DNA from 3 places in the Acidovorax sp. KKS102 genome. Region 3 is predicted to be linked to each of the others. Evidence: predicted binding sites of a transcription regulator. Region 3 holds the regulator's gene; each other region holds the start of a gene.
The links. The regulator FNR, encoded in region 3, switches genes on or off when oxygen is low (the NO sensors DNR and NnrR bind a similar motif). The targets are predictions, from matches to a motif close to TTGATNNNNATCAA.
Positions count from the first base shown of each region.

Region 1: the regulator FNR is predicted to act here: its motif matches at 2,278-2,291, upstream of C380_RS18630 (FeoA family protein).
Region 2: the regulator FNR is predicted to act here: its motif matches at 1,298-1,311, upstream of C380_RS00400 (hemerythrin domain-containing protein).

Region 1 covers NC_018708.1:4,052,456-4,057,091, forward strand. The annotation lists gene C380_RS18625 (ferrous iron transporter B) at 1-1,861, opposite strand, end outside; gene C380_RS18630 (FeoA family protein) at 1,858-2,187, opposite strand; gene C380_RS18635 (copper-binding protein) at 2,321-2,752, opposite strand; gene C380_RS18640 (S9 family peptidase) at 2,740-3,792, opposite strand; partial or broken gene C380_RS18645 (IS3 family transposase) at 3,866-4,636, opposite strand, start outside.
Region 2 covers NC_018708.1:85,873-90,508, reverse strand. The annotation lists gene C380_RS00405 (alkene reductase) at 1-627, shown strand, start outside; gene C380_RS00400 (hemerythrin domain-containing protein) at 652-1,239, opposite strand; gene C380_RS00395 (methyl-accepting chemotaxis protein) at 1,394-3,061, opposite strand; gene C380_RS00390 (cation-translocating P-type ATPase) at 3,180-4,636, opposite strand, start outside.
Region 3 covers NC_018708.1:3,394,238-3,398,873, reverse strand. The annotation lists gene ccoP (cytochrome-c oxidase, cbb3-type subunit III) at 1-628, shown strand, start outside; gene ccoG (cytochrome c oxidase accessory protein CcoG) at 721-2,166, shown strand; gene C380_RS15560 (FixH family protein) at 2,231-2,509, shown strand; gene C380_RS15555 (hypothetical protein) at 2,565-2,861, shown strand; gene fnr (fumarate/nitrate reduction transcriptional regulator Fnr) at 2,962-3,684, opposite strand; gene hemN (oxygen-independent coproporphyrinogen III oxidase) at 3,874-4,636, shown strand, end outside.

The sequences.
Region 1 (4,636 bases), 660 kb from region 3:
ACAGATACCCCACCATGAGCAGCGGGTAGCGCCAGCCGTTGGTCTCACGCCGCACGGCGGCGATGGTGGAGATGCACTGGGGCGCAAACACATACCAGGCCATCAGCGACAGCGCGGTAGCCAGCGACCACGAGCCCGCAATCAGCGACCCCAGCTGGCTGGCCACCTCGTCGCCCGTGGCAGACAGCGCGTACACCGTGCCCAGTGCGCTCACCGCCACCTCGCGCGCCGCCATGCCAGGCACCAGCGCAATGGCAATCTGCCAGTTGAAGCCAATCGGCGCGACGATGACTTCCAGCAGGCGGCCCAGCTGGCCGGCCAGGCTGTAGGTGATGGCGGGCTGCGTGGCGCCTTCTGGCGCGCCGGGGTAGGTGGACAGGAACCACAACAACACGGTGACGGCCAGGATGATGCCGCCCACCCGCTTGATGAAAATCACCGCCCGCTCGTACAGCCCATAAGCCAGGCCCCGCACGCTGGGCCAGCGGTATGCGGGCAGCTCCATCATCAGCGGCGTGGCGCGCGTGTCGCTGCGGGCCAGCTTGGCCACCGCCGCCACGGCCATGGCGCTGACGATGCCCGCCACATACAGCGCAAACAGCACCACGCCCTGCAGGTTGAACACCCCCGCCACGGTGCGCTCGGGGATGAAGGCCGCAATCAGCAACGCATACACCGGCAGACGCGCCGAGCAGGTCATGAGCGGGGCGATCATGATGGTCACCAGCCGGTCGCGCCAGTGGGTGATGGAGCGTGTGGCCATCACGCCTGGCACGGCGCAGGCAAAACTCGACAGCAGCGGGATGAACGAGCGGCCCGACAGACCCACCGTGCCCATCACGCGGTCCAGCAAGAACGCCGCACGCGGCAGATAGCCCGAATCCTCCAGCGCCAGGATGAACAGGAACAGGAACAGGATTTGCGGCAAAAACACCAGCACCCCGCCCGCGCCCGCCAGCACCCCGTCGGTCAGCAGGCTGCGCAAGGGGCCGTCGGCCATGTGGGCGTTGACCAGGGCTGCCAGCCAGCCCACGCCATCTTCGATCCACGACTTGGGCAGCTCGGCCCAGCTGAACACCGCCTGGAACATCAGGAACAGCGTGGCCGCCAGGATCAACATGCCCCACACCGGGTGCAGTACCACCGCATCGATGCGGTCGTCCGTTCGCAGGCTGACCACCGGCACGCGCACGGCCTGGTCCAGAATGCGCCGCACCTCTTGGTGGGTGCGGATGACGTCGTTTTGCGCCTCCAGATCGCTCGCGTCCAGGCGTGCCGCCGCATCGGGCGCCACCACCGGGCGCTGCAGTTGCTGCAGGTTGGCACTGTCCAGCCACCGCACCAGCTCCTGGGCGCCGTTGCCGCGCACGCCCACGGTGGCCAGCACGGGCATGCCCAGCTCGCGCGACAGCGCCTCGCGGTCGATGGCGATGCCCTGGCGCTCAGCCACGTCCATCATGTTGAGCACCAGCACCATGGGCAGGCCCAGGGCGCGCGCCTCCAGCACCAGGCGCAGGTTCAGGCGCAGGTGGGTGGCATCCGTCACGCACACCAGCACATCAGGCACGGGCTCGCCCGCGCGGCGCCCGCGCACGATGTCGCGGGTGATGGCCTCGTCCACGCTGTGTGCATGCAGGCTGTAGGCGCCCGGCAGGTCCAGCACGCGCACGCGGCGGCCGGCGGCGGTCTGCAGCAGGCCTTCCTTGCGCTCCACCGTCACGCCCGCGTAGTTGGCCACCTTCTGGCGCGCGCCGGTGAGCAGGTTGAACAGCGCGGTCTTGCCGCAGTTGGGGTTGCCCAGCAGCGCTATGCGCAGGGGCGCATCGGCGGGGGTGGGCTGCACAGTGGCCTGGGCGTTCATACCAGCTCCTTGGCAGGCAGGGTGGCGTCATCCAGCGGCTGCACCTGCACCATGGAGGCCTCCTGGCGGCGCAGCGCAAACGTGGCCTGCCCGACGCGCACCGCGATGGGGTCGCCGCCCCAGCCGCCGCGCGCGACCACCTGTACGGTTTCACCGGGCAGAAAGCCGATCTCCAGCAAGCGCAGCAGCATGCTGTGCTCTTGCGCGTCCTGCGCGGGCAACAAGCCCGTGACCCGGCCCAAGGCACGGCGCGGCAATTGATCCAGCCGCGAGGACAGGTTCTGCTGCGTAGGAAGATGCAACCGCGCCGCAGCGCCATCGTCCATGGTTTTCATGGTGACTGGCCTCGATACAAATAATAGTGATTCTCATTCTACCAATATCTGTATCGCAGTGGTCGCCGTCGCAATCTCTCCTTGATGCAGCGCAAGCTGCAGTGGCCCTTGCCCTGCCGGGCAGTCAGTCACATGGCTCCAACCGCTTGCACTCCGCCGTAACGCGGATGGACGTGAGCGTGTTTTCGCCATCGATGTGCCGGGCAGTGAACTGCACCCAGGCTCCCTGCGAAATGCCGTGCAGCAACGCGGGGTTGGCCACCCGGAAGGTCTGTGTGGTGAACGGCAGCTTGGCGCGGGGCAGCAGCTTGAGCCGCACAAGCGTGGCGTTGCCGCTCGCATCCAACTCCACAGACACCAGCCGCGCACGGGTGTAGACCGGAGCCGCAGGGGCGGCACCCTCTACAGCAGCCGAGGCCGCGCCCGCTGGTGCAACGGGCTGGGCGCCTGCCGCACCACACGCGGCGGCCAAGACCAGTGCGGTGGCAACCCCGCAGCCGCGCTGCTCCCAACGGGCAAGCAACCAAGTGACGGCCTGCCCCATCAGAACGCCCACGCGCCCAGCTGGTAGTAGTCAAAACCACTGGTCCGCCCACCCAGGCATTGGGCGAGGAAGTCCTCGGTCTTGCGGTACATGGTGAGGTTGTTGGGCCAGCGCTGGTTGCCGTGGCCGTCCCCTTTGAAGGTGACGTAGTCCACCTCTTTGCCCGCCTTGCGCAGGGCCGCCACCATCCATTCGGACTGCTCCAGCTTCACGCGCGGGTCGTTCACGCCGTGCATGATGAGGATGGGCTTTTGCGCATGCTCCGCCCGGTACAGGGGCGACTTCGCGTCCATGCGCGCACGGTCTTCCGGCACGGCCGGGTTGCCCACATAGCGGTGCCACCAGGGCAGGCCCAGCTCCCAATAGGGCGGAGCAGCTTCCAGCAGGCGTGCGATGTCCGTCACGCCCACCACATCCACGGCGCAGGCAAAGACTTCGGGCGTGAAGGTGGCGCCCACCAGGGCCGAATAGCCGCCGTAGCTGGCGCCATAGATTGCCACGCGCTGCGGGTCGGCCACGCCGCGCTCCACCGCCCAGCGCACGCCGTCCACCAGATCGTCGTGCATGCGGCCCGCGAACTCGCCCCGGGCTTTTTCCATGTGGTTGCGGCCGTAGCCGCTGGAGCCCCGGTAGTTGACCTGCAGCACCGCATAGCCCCGGTTGGCCAGAAATTGCTGCATGGCGCGGTTGGTGAAACCATCACCCCAGCGGTCGCGCCGCCACGGGCCGCCATGCACCAGCAGCACGGTGGGCAGCCGCTGCGGCGCTGCGCCCACGGGCAGCGTGAGGTAGCCGTGGATGGTGAGACCATCGCGCGCGGTGTAGGTGATGGGCGCGGTGGGGGCCAGGTCCTTGGCAATCAGGCTCAGGCGGTTCTCGCCCAGGAAGCGGGGCTCGTGCCCATCGCGCAGCAGGTAGTTGCGCGTGCCCCGGTCGGTGGCCACCGCCACCGTGAGCACCTTGTCGGTCTGGTCCAGGCTGGTCACCAGCACCTCTGCAGGCTTGTCACCGGCCAGCGCAGACAGCCGGGCATCCAGCGCAGGGTCGAACACCTTGCGCGCCGGGTAGCCGGTGACCCGTCCTGAATAGCGTTGACACCCAGGACGGTTAAAAACTCCAGCCGGACTATCCGGCCAATGACGCCCGATGCACTGCATCGGGCGTTTGCATTTTCAGCGACAGATGCGGTCGCTCGCAGTTATAGATGTCGACTGACTGCTCGACCATGCGTCTGGCCTGCCCCAGATCGGCGGGGCGCTGCAGCAAGAACTCACTCTTCAAGATGCCATTGACCCGCTCGGCCAGCGCGTTCTGGTAGCAGTCGTAGCCGTCCGTCATCGAGCAGATCACGCCGTGGCGCTTGTGCAGGGCCTGGTAGTACGTCGCGCAGTACTGGATACCCCTGTCGGAGTGGTGCACCAACTGTCGGCTGCTCTGTCGCCCCGAGAGCGCCATCTTCATGGCCTGCGCCACCTCTTCGGTCTGCAGGCTCTCATGCACGTGCCAGCCGACGATCTTCCTGGAATACGCATCCGTGACCAGGCTCAGATAGACGAACTTGCCGTGTGTGGGCAAGTAGGTGATGTCAGCCACCCAGACCTGCTCGCTGCCGCTGGCGTGGATCTGTTGCGGCCCTACCTTGAGAAGGTTCGGATGGTGCCTGAAGCGGTGGTGACTGTCTGTTGTCTTGTGATACGCCCGCCGGGGTGCCACCAGCAGCCTGGCATTGCGCAGGACGTCGAACATTGCATCGCGGCCCAAGTCGATGCCTCGGCGCTGTAGCGGCTCCTGCAATAAGTGGTGCAGCTTGCGCGTGCCTATGCGTGGTTGGCGCATGCGCTGCTCGCGCACCAACTCCACCACCGTCTGCGCATTCGCCAAGCGATCGGCCTCGCG
Region 2 (4,636 bases), 1.9 Mb from region 3:
CGCCACGCTGCACGCAACGCGATTGCGTCGGGCTTTGACGGTGTGGAAATCCACGCAGCCAACGGCTACCTGATCGACCAGTTCCTCAAGACCGGTGCCAACCAGCGCACCGACGACTATGGCGGCAGCATCGCCAACCGCGCGCGCCTGCTGCTGGAAGTGACCCGCGCCATCGTCGAGGAAATCGGCGGCGGCCGCACCGGCATCCGCCTGTCGCCCGTCACCCCCGCCAACGACATCGTGGACGCCGATCCGCAGCCGCTGTTCGACCATGTGGTGCGCCAGCTGGCGCCCCTGGGCCTTGCCTACATCCACGTGATCGAAGGCGCCACCGGCGGCCCGCGCGAGGTGGAAGGCCGCCCGTTTGACTACGCCGCCCTCAAGGCCGCCTACCGCGCAGCGGGTGGCAAGGGTGCCTGGATGGTCAACAACGCCTACACGCGCGAACTGGCCGATGCCGCCCTGGCCAACGGTGCCGACATCGTGGCCTTTGGCCGCCCCTTCATCGCCAACCCCGACCTGGTGGCGCGCCTGAAGGCCAACGCCCCGCTCAACGAGGTGAACCGCGCCACGCTGTACGGCGGCGGGGCCGAGGGGTACACGGACTACCCGGCGCTCAGCGCCTGAGTCTCCACCGAGCGGCGCTGCCGCTCAGGAGGGTGAACCGAGCCCGATTGGGCTCGGCGCCCGCATCACGATGCGGGTGAACAGGCGGTCGTACGCCGCATCGCGCGGCTTGCCGGGTGCCAGCGGGTTGGTGTTGCTGGCAAAGGCCGCGTCGATGGCGGTCCAGTCGCCCGGCTGCAGGGCCTCCTGCGCGGCGGGCAGCACCACGGTTTCTTCCAGCCGCATGTGCTCCAGGTAAAAGCGGATGTAGCGCTCCAGCGCCAGCGCAAACGCCTCGCGGCGCGCATCGCCCATCAGCTCCCAGCCCAGCAGCAGGTGCTGCAGTTCGCGCACCGCGGCCTCGCCGCCGGCATGGTCTCGCTCCAGCTGGGCGATGGCCTCGGCCGCCTGGGGTGAGCGCTCGGCCACCTTGGGGAACAGCCACTGCGACTCCTTGGGGTGGTGCTGCCGCTCGGGAAACTCGTCGATGTAGAACAGCATCGCCCGCATCACGTCAAAGAACGCAGCAGGCTCGTCACCCGGGCCCTGGTCCAGCATCAGGCGCAGCGAGTGCAGCACCGCTGCGAGCGACGCATGCTCCTCGCGAATGGTTCGCAGACTGATCGACGACATGGCGCACTCCCCAGGTTCAACAAGGCCCCAAGGGTGCCACGCGCTCCCCGGTGCGCCCATGACGCAGGTCAATAAACCGCCGGGCAGCACCGCCCACAAAAAAGCCCCGCAGACCAGGCCTGCGGGGCTCGTCGAAACAAAAGGCCTGGCGCGGTCAGTGCGTCAGGCGTGCCTGCACAGGACCTGCAGCCAGCGCCTGGGGCGCCTGGTCTGCATAGGGGGCAGCCACTGCGCCGCCGTGGCCATAGCCACCGGCCGATTCGGCCAGACGGAACTGCTGCACCACGTGCGACAGGCGCGCGGCCTGCTCGCGCAGCGACTCGGCAGCGGCGGCAGATTCTTCCACCAGCGCCGCGTTCTGCTGCGTCATGCGGTCGATCTCGCCCACGGAGCTGTTCACCTGGCCAATGCCAGCCGATTGCTCGGACGCTGCGGCCGTGATCTCGCCAATGATGTCGCCCACGCGCTGCACGCTGCTCACGATGTCCTTCATGGCCGTGCCCGCTTCTTCCACGTGGCGCACGCCGCCGTCCACGGCCGTCACGCTGCTCTGGATCAGGCCCTTGATGTCGCTGGCCGCCGCCGCACTGCGCTGCGCCAGGCTGCGCACCTCGCTGGCCACCACCGCAAAGCCCCGGCCCTGCTCGCCTGCGCGGGCCGCTTCCACGGCCGCGTTCAGCGCCAGGATGTTGGTCTGGAAGGCGATGGAGTCGATCAGGCCGATGATGTCGCCGATCTTGCGGCTCGATGTCGAAATCTCATGCATGCTGGCCACGGCCTGCTGTACCACGCCGCCACCGTGCGTGGCCATCTGCGAGGCCGACGCGGCGAGCTGGTTCGCCATCTGCGACGACGACGCCGTCTGTTGCACCGTGGACGTGAGCTGCGACAGCGAAGACACAGCTTCTTGCGCGTTACTGGCCGTCTGCTCGGTGCGTTGCGACAGGTCCTGATTGCCCGTGGCGATCTCCTGGCTGGCCGTGGCGATGTTGCCGCTGGCATCCCGCACCTGCGCCACCAGTGCGCTCAGGCCTTGCTGCATGTCGCGCAGCGCGCGCTGCAGGTCGGCCACTTCGTCCTTGCCCTCGGCGGCAATGTGCTGCGACAGGTCGCCGCCCGCAATGGCCTGGGCCATCTTGCGCGCTTCTTCGAGGGGCTTGCAGATGGAGTTCATGTTCATCAGCGTGGTGGGCACCACCACCACCACGGTGATCAGCACCGCCAGCACAAACAGCCACTTGGTCTGGTTGGACACTTCGCTTTGCTGCGCCACCGACTTGGCTACTTCGGCGCGCAGCACCGCGTCCAGCTCGGCCATCAGCTTGTCGGCCTCGGCAAACTCGGCCACCGCCTTGCCGCTCATGCGGTTGGCAATGGTGGCGGTGTCGTAGCCACCCGCCTCCAGCTGGCGCGCCACGTGCGCAAACAGCTCGCGGTAGCTGTCCAGGCGCTTGACGATGTTGCGCACCACCGGGTTGTCAGAGTCCTCCTCACCTTCCAGGAACTTGTTGGCAATCTTCTTGGCCTTGTCTTGGCTCTCCACCCACTTGGCCTGCGCGGCTTTCACGGCTTCGGGCTTTTCGTAGCCAATGATCATGTCCTTCTCGAACTGGCGGATGGCACCCATCTCGCCCCGCAGCTCGGCCATGTAACCCACCTCGGCGAACGAGTGGTCCATGAAGTCCTGGCTCATGTTGTGGATGCGGAACATGCCCAGCATGCCCGCGCCCCCCAGCAGCCCCAGCAGCCCCAGCACCACGCCAATGGCACCCAGCATGCGCAAACGTATGGTGAACTGCCGCATGAGCGAGAAGAGATTCATGATCTGTCGTCCTTGATATAGCTATGCCAATGCGGTCGCCGCACCTCCCCCGAGGCGACGGATTCGCAACAAATCGTTGCAGTTTGCCAGACATCGATGACCGTGCTGTACGTATTTATCACATGCGCCACCGCTTGAGTAGAAGAGCATTCGCCATCACGCTGACCGAACTCAGCGCCATGGCCGCGCCCGCCACCACCGGGTTCAGGTAACCCAGCGCCGCCAGCGGAATGCCCGCCACGTTGTATGCAAACGCCCAGAACAGGTTCTGGCGGATCTTCATCACCGTGCGGTGCGAAATATCCAGTGCCGCCGCCACCAGCATCGGGTCGCCGCGCATCAGCGTAATGCCCGCTGCGTGCATGGCCACATCAGTCCCGTTGCCCATGGCCATGCCCACATCGGCCGCCGCCAGCGCGGGGGCATCGTTAACGCCGTCGCCCACCATCGCCACATGATGGTGCTTGCCATCAGTGCCCTGTTGCAACGCAGCCACCTTGGCCGCCTTGTCGCCCGGCAGCACCTCGGCCATCACCTCGCCTGCGGCCGGGTCCAGCCCCAGGCGCCGGGCCATGGCCTCGGCCGCGCCCCGGTTGTCGCCCGACACCATCACGGTGCGAATGCCGCGCGCCTTGAGCGCGGCCAGCGCCTCGCGCGCACCGGGCTTGGGCTCGTCGCCAAAGGCCATCAGCGCCCTCAACGCCAACCCTTCCGTGACCCGTTGGGCCACGGCGGACACCGTGGCGCCTTCGCGCTGCAACGCCTCCGCGCGGTCGGACAACGGGCCCAGTGCCACCCCCAGCTCCTGCATCCAGCGCAGGCTGCCCACCAGGTAGCTCTGGCCATCCACCTCGCCCTCGGTGCCGCGCCCGGGCACGGCGCGCACGTCCTGCGCCGTGGCCACGTTAATCTGCCGCTCGCCCGCAGCCGCGACCACTGCGCGCGCCAGCGGGTGTTCGCTGCCACTTTGCACAGCGGCCACCGCCGCCATCACCGCGCTGTCATCCAGGCCGGGCACCACCTCAAACGCCGTGAGCCGGGGCCGGCCCACGGTCAGCGTGCCGGTCTTGTCAAAGGCCACCGTGTCCACCTTGTGCGCCAGCTCCAGCGCCTGCACGTCCTTGATCAGGATGCCGTGTTTGGCCGCCACGCCCGTGCCCGCCATGATGGCCGCGGGCGTGGCCAGCCCCAGCGCACAGGGGCAGGCAATCACCATCACGGCCACGGCGTGGATCAGCGCCGCCTCCAGCCCCGCGCCCATGGCCAGCCAGCCCGCCAGGGTCACCAGCGCCACCACCAGCACCACCGGCACAAAAATGGCCGACACCTGATCCACCAGCCGCTGGATGGGCGCCTTGGCGGCCTGGGCGTCTTCCACCAGCCGGATGATCTGGGCCAGCACCGTCTCGGCGCCCACGGCCGTCACCGCCATCACGATGCGGCCATCACCATTGATCGAGCCACCTGTGAGCGCCGCGCCCACATCGCGCGCCACCGGCAGGGGCTCGCCCGTCAGCATGGATTCATCCACCTGCGTGTGGCCCTCGTGCACCGTGCCATCCACGGGGATGCGCT
Region 3 (4,636 bases):
GGGCGAGTACGAAGCCGAAATGGCCAAGGCGAAGACGGAGCTGGAGCCGCTGTACGCACGCTTTGCCTCCATGAAGCCTGAAGACGTTGCCGCCGACCCCCAGGCCCATGCCATTGGCGAGCGCTTGTTCATGAACAACTGCGCACAGTGCCACGGCTCGGATGCGCGCGGCAGCAAGGGCTTCCCCAACCTGACGGACAACGACTGGCTGCACGGCGGCACGCCCGAGAAGATCCGCGAGACGCTGGAGAAGGGCCGCATCGGCAACATGCCTCCCATGGCAGCCGCAGTGGGCTCCCCGGAAGACGTGCGTAACCTGTCGCACTACGTGCTGAGTCTGTCGGGCAGCCCCCATGACTCGCTGCGCGCATCGCTGGGCAAGGCCAAGTTTGCCGCCTGCGCAGCCTGCCACGGCATGGACGGCAAGGGCAACCAGGCGCTGGGCGCGCCCAACCTGACCGATGACATCTGGCTGCATGGCTGGGGCGAGGCCGCCATCACCGCCATGATCAACAACGGCAAGGTCAACCAGATGCCTGCACAGGCCGAAAAGTTGACCGAGGCGCAGATCGGCGTACTCTCTGCCTATGTGTGGGGCCTGTCGAACAAGCAGGTGGCTGCACGTTGACCTGGCTGCCGGGCGGTGCGTGAGACGCACTGCCCGGGTTTCCGTTTGAAGGCATCCCTTTTACGCCTTATCTCCGTTCACAAAGCGACACCATGAGCACACCCAGCGAGCCGGCTCGCAAGGTCATCCCGATTACGCCAGTCGCGGCAGATGCGTCTTCTGCGGGCGAGATCATCTCGCTGTACGAAGCGCAAAAGAAGATCTACCCGCGCTCCATCAGCGGCCTATTTGCGCGCTGGCGCTGGGGCATGGTGTTTCTCACACAGCTGGTGTTTTACGGGTTGCCGTGGTTTGAGTGGGGCCAGCGCCAGATGGTGCTGTTTGACCTGGGGGCTCGCAGGTTCTACATCTTTGGCCTGGTGCTGTATCCGCAGGATTTCATCTACCTCACCGGCCTTCTGATCATTTCGGCGTTGTCGCTGTTCCTGTTCACTGCAGTGGCCGGGCGTCTGTGGTGTGGCTTTGCGTGCCCGCAGACGGTGTACACCGAAATGTTCATGTGGATCGAGCACAAGATCGAAGGCGATCGCAGTGCCCGGCTCCGCCTGGACAACGGCCCCTGGACGTTCGAGAAGATCCGCAAGAAGTTTTTCAAGCAAGTGGTGTGGATCGCGGTGGCCCTGTGGACCGGGTTTACTTTTGTGGGGTACTTCGTCCCCATTCGAGAGCTGGGCAGCGAGCTGCTGGCGTTCCAGGGCAGCTGGCAGATTTTCTGGGTGCTGTTCTACGGTTTTGCCACCTATGGCAATGCGGGCTTCATGCGCGAGCAGGTCTGCAAGTACATGTGCCCTTATGCGCGCTTTCAAAGCGCGATGTTTGATAAAGATACGCTGATCGTTACCTACGACCCTGAACGTGGCGAGCAGCGTGGTCCGCGCAAGAAGAACATCGACTACAAAGCCCAGGGGCTGGGCGATTGCATTGACTGCTCGCTGTGTGTGCAGGTCTGTCCCGTGGGCATCGACATCCGCAAGGGCTTGCAGTACGAATGCATCGGCTGTGGCCTGTGTGTGGACGCCTGCAACACCGTGATGGACAAGATGCAGTACCCGCGTGGGCTCATCCGTTATTCGACCCAGAACGGCGTGGCCAAGCACTGGACGCAGTCGCAGATGTTGCGCCGCGTGCTGCGCCCCCGCGTGCTGATCTACAGCGCCGTGCTGGTCACCCTGTGCGTGGCCATGTTGGCCAGCCTGGTGGTGCGCACGCCGCTGAAGGTGGATGTGGTGCGGGACCGCGCTGCGCTCTCGCGCATCGTGGCAGGTGGCAAGCTGGAGAACATTTACCGGCTGCAGATCATGAATGCCACCGAGGGCGAGCAGCGTTATCGCATCAGTGCGCGGGGCCTGGAGGGGCTCGAAGTGGCTTCCGAGGCTGAAGTGGACATTGGCGCGGCAGAGTCTCGCTGGGTGGCCGTGCGGTTGCAGATTCCTTATGGTTCCGCCACGCCCGGATCGCACGCCGTTCAGTTTGATGTGCAGGCCGTAGGAGCAGCGGCCCATGTCACGGAGAAATCCGTGTTCCTTGTACCGCGCTGAGCGGTATTCCGGTGGGGCCCTTCAGGGCCGCACTTTGACCGATATTGTTGAGGAGTAAAGCACCATGTCTTCAAACCCTGCCATTGCAACCCCGGCGGCAACCGTACCCTGGTGGAAGTTTGGCCATGTGTGGCTGGTGATTGCCGGGCCTCTGATCGTGATCGTGGCGGGCTTTGTGACGCTGTGGCTGGCGATTTCGCGGCCCGACCCCGTGGTGGCGGAGGACTACTACCGCCAAGGCATCGAAATCAACAAGACACTGGTGGCGCCGGAAAAGAGTCTGGCGCCGGCCCTCAAGGCCCGCAACCATGCGGCCACCCCTGTGCAAGACCAACCACGCTGAAACCCCAGGGTCGCACACGCTGGCGACCCCGGCAGCACCAGGAGACAGAACCTATATGTGGACGCAACGCCTGATGTGGATTGCATGGCCCGCCTTTTTGATGGCGGGTGTGCTGGAGATGCTGGTTTTTGCCATGGTGGACCCCCAGGACCTGCACTGGTTCGGGCAGCCTCTGGCGCTGTCGAGGCAGGGGGTGTACACCCTCGCATTTTTTGTGTTCTGGGCCATCACCATGGCCACCAGCGCATTGACCACGCTACTGTCCATGTCCCCGTTTGAGGTCAACCGCTGTCCCGTGCCCGACGGGGAGCGCCCTGACGATTGCCGCAAGACATCGTCGTCTTGCTCCTGAGCCTTTTTCGCCGTTCATGCGGGCATGCGCTGCATGCCGTTTTAAAAGGGACCGGCGGACTTTGGTACGGCCCCGACTCTCAGCCGACGAGGGGCCGTAATCAGTGGCAGGTCTGCTGGCTGTTCACAATGCGTCGCAGGGCATCGGTGTCGAGGATGCGCACATGGCGCTGTTTGACTTCCACGATGCCTTCTTCCACAAACTTGGAGAAGGTGCGGCTCACTGTTTCAAGTTTGAGGCCCAGGTAGCTTCCGATCTCTTCGCGCGTCATGCGCAGCACCAGTTCTGATTGCGAGAAACCCCGTGCATGCAGGCGCTGCACCAGGTTGAGCAAGAAGGCCGCCAGGCGCTCCTCGGCACGCATGCTGCCCAGCAGCAGCATCACACCATGTTCGCGCACGATCTCGCGGCTCATGATCTTGTGCACGTGGTGCTGCAGGGCCGTGACTTCGCGGGAGAGTTCTTCTATGCGGTCGAAAGGCATGACGCAGACCTCGGCATCCTCAAGGGCCACCGCGTCACAGGTATGGTGGTCGTTCACGATGCCGTCCAGCCCGATGATCTCGCCCGCCATCTGGAAGCCCGTGACTTGATCGCGCCCGTCTTCGGTGGCTACACAGGTCTTGAAAAAACCGGTGCGGATGGCGTACAGGGACGTGAAGGACTCGCCATTGCGAAACAGCGTGCCGCCGCGCTTGACCTTGCGGCGGACAGCAACGACCTCGTCAATGCGCTGCAGTTGCTCTTCGTTCAAGCCCACGGGCATGCACAGCTCGCGGAGGTTGCAGTTGGAGCAGGCGACTTTGATGGTGAGCGGGTTCATAGACACATGGGCTTGGGTTAGCGGTCAAGCATATCGCGCTTGCCGTACACGAACCTGAATACAGAGCGCGGGCAAGCGGCTGACCTTCATCAAATTGTCGCCGTATCGCTTGCGGGTTCACTTGATGCAGGTCAAGGACATGTCCCGGAGCCTACGGCACAGTCAAGGTGTACGCAAGGAAATTTCCCCATGACTGCTGTTTCGCCAGACCTTCTGCGCCGCTTTGACGTGCCAGGGCCCCGCTATACATCCTATCCAACTGCCGACCGTTTCGTGGAGGCGTTTGGTCAGGAAGACTATGTGCTGGCGCTGCAACAGCGCCGCTCGGGCACGCTGGCCAAGGCCATGCCGCTGTCCCTGTACGTGCACATCCCGTTTTGCGAATCCTTGTGCTACTACTGTGCCTGCAACAAGATCATCACCAAGCACCATGACCGCGCCGAGGTCTACTTGCGCTACCTGAGCCGCGAGATCGACCTGCACACCGCGCACTGTGGCGTAGGACAGGTGGTGAGTCAACTGCACCTGGGCGGTGGCACGCCCACCTTCCTATCCGATGATGGATTGCGGGAGCTGATGGCCATGCTCAAGCGCAGCTTCACGCTGGCGCCTGGGGGGGAATACTCGATCGAGGTGGATCCTCGCACCGTCAATGCAGAGCGTCTTGCACTGTTGGCTGAGCTGGGTTTTAACCGGCTGAGTTTTGGCGTGCAGGACTTTGATGCCGAAGTGCAGAAGGCTGTGCACCGCATCCAGCCTGCCGAGCAGGTGTTTGCGCTGGTCGAATCTGCGCGTTCGTTGGGCTTTGACTCGGTGAATGTGGATCTGATCTACGGCCTGCCGCGCCAGACGCCCGAGTCTTTTGACCGCACGCTGGCCCAGGTGGCGCAACTGCGGCCTGACCGCATCGCGCTGTATGCCTACGCGCACCTGCCAGAGCGTTTCAAGCCAC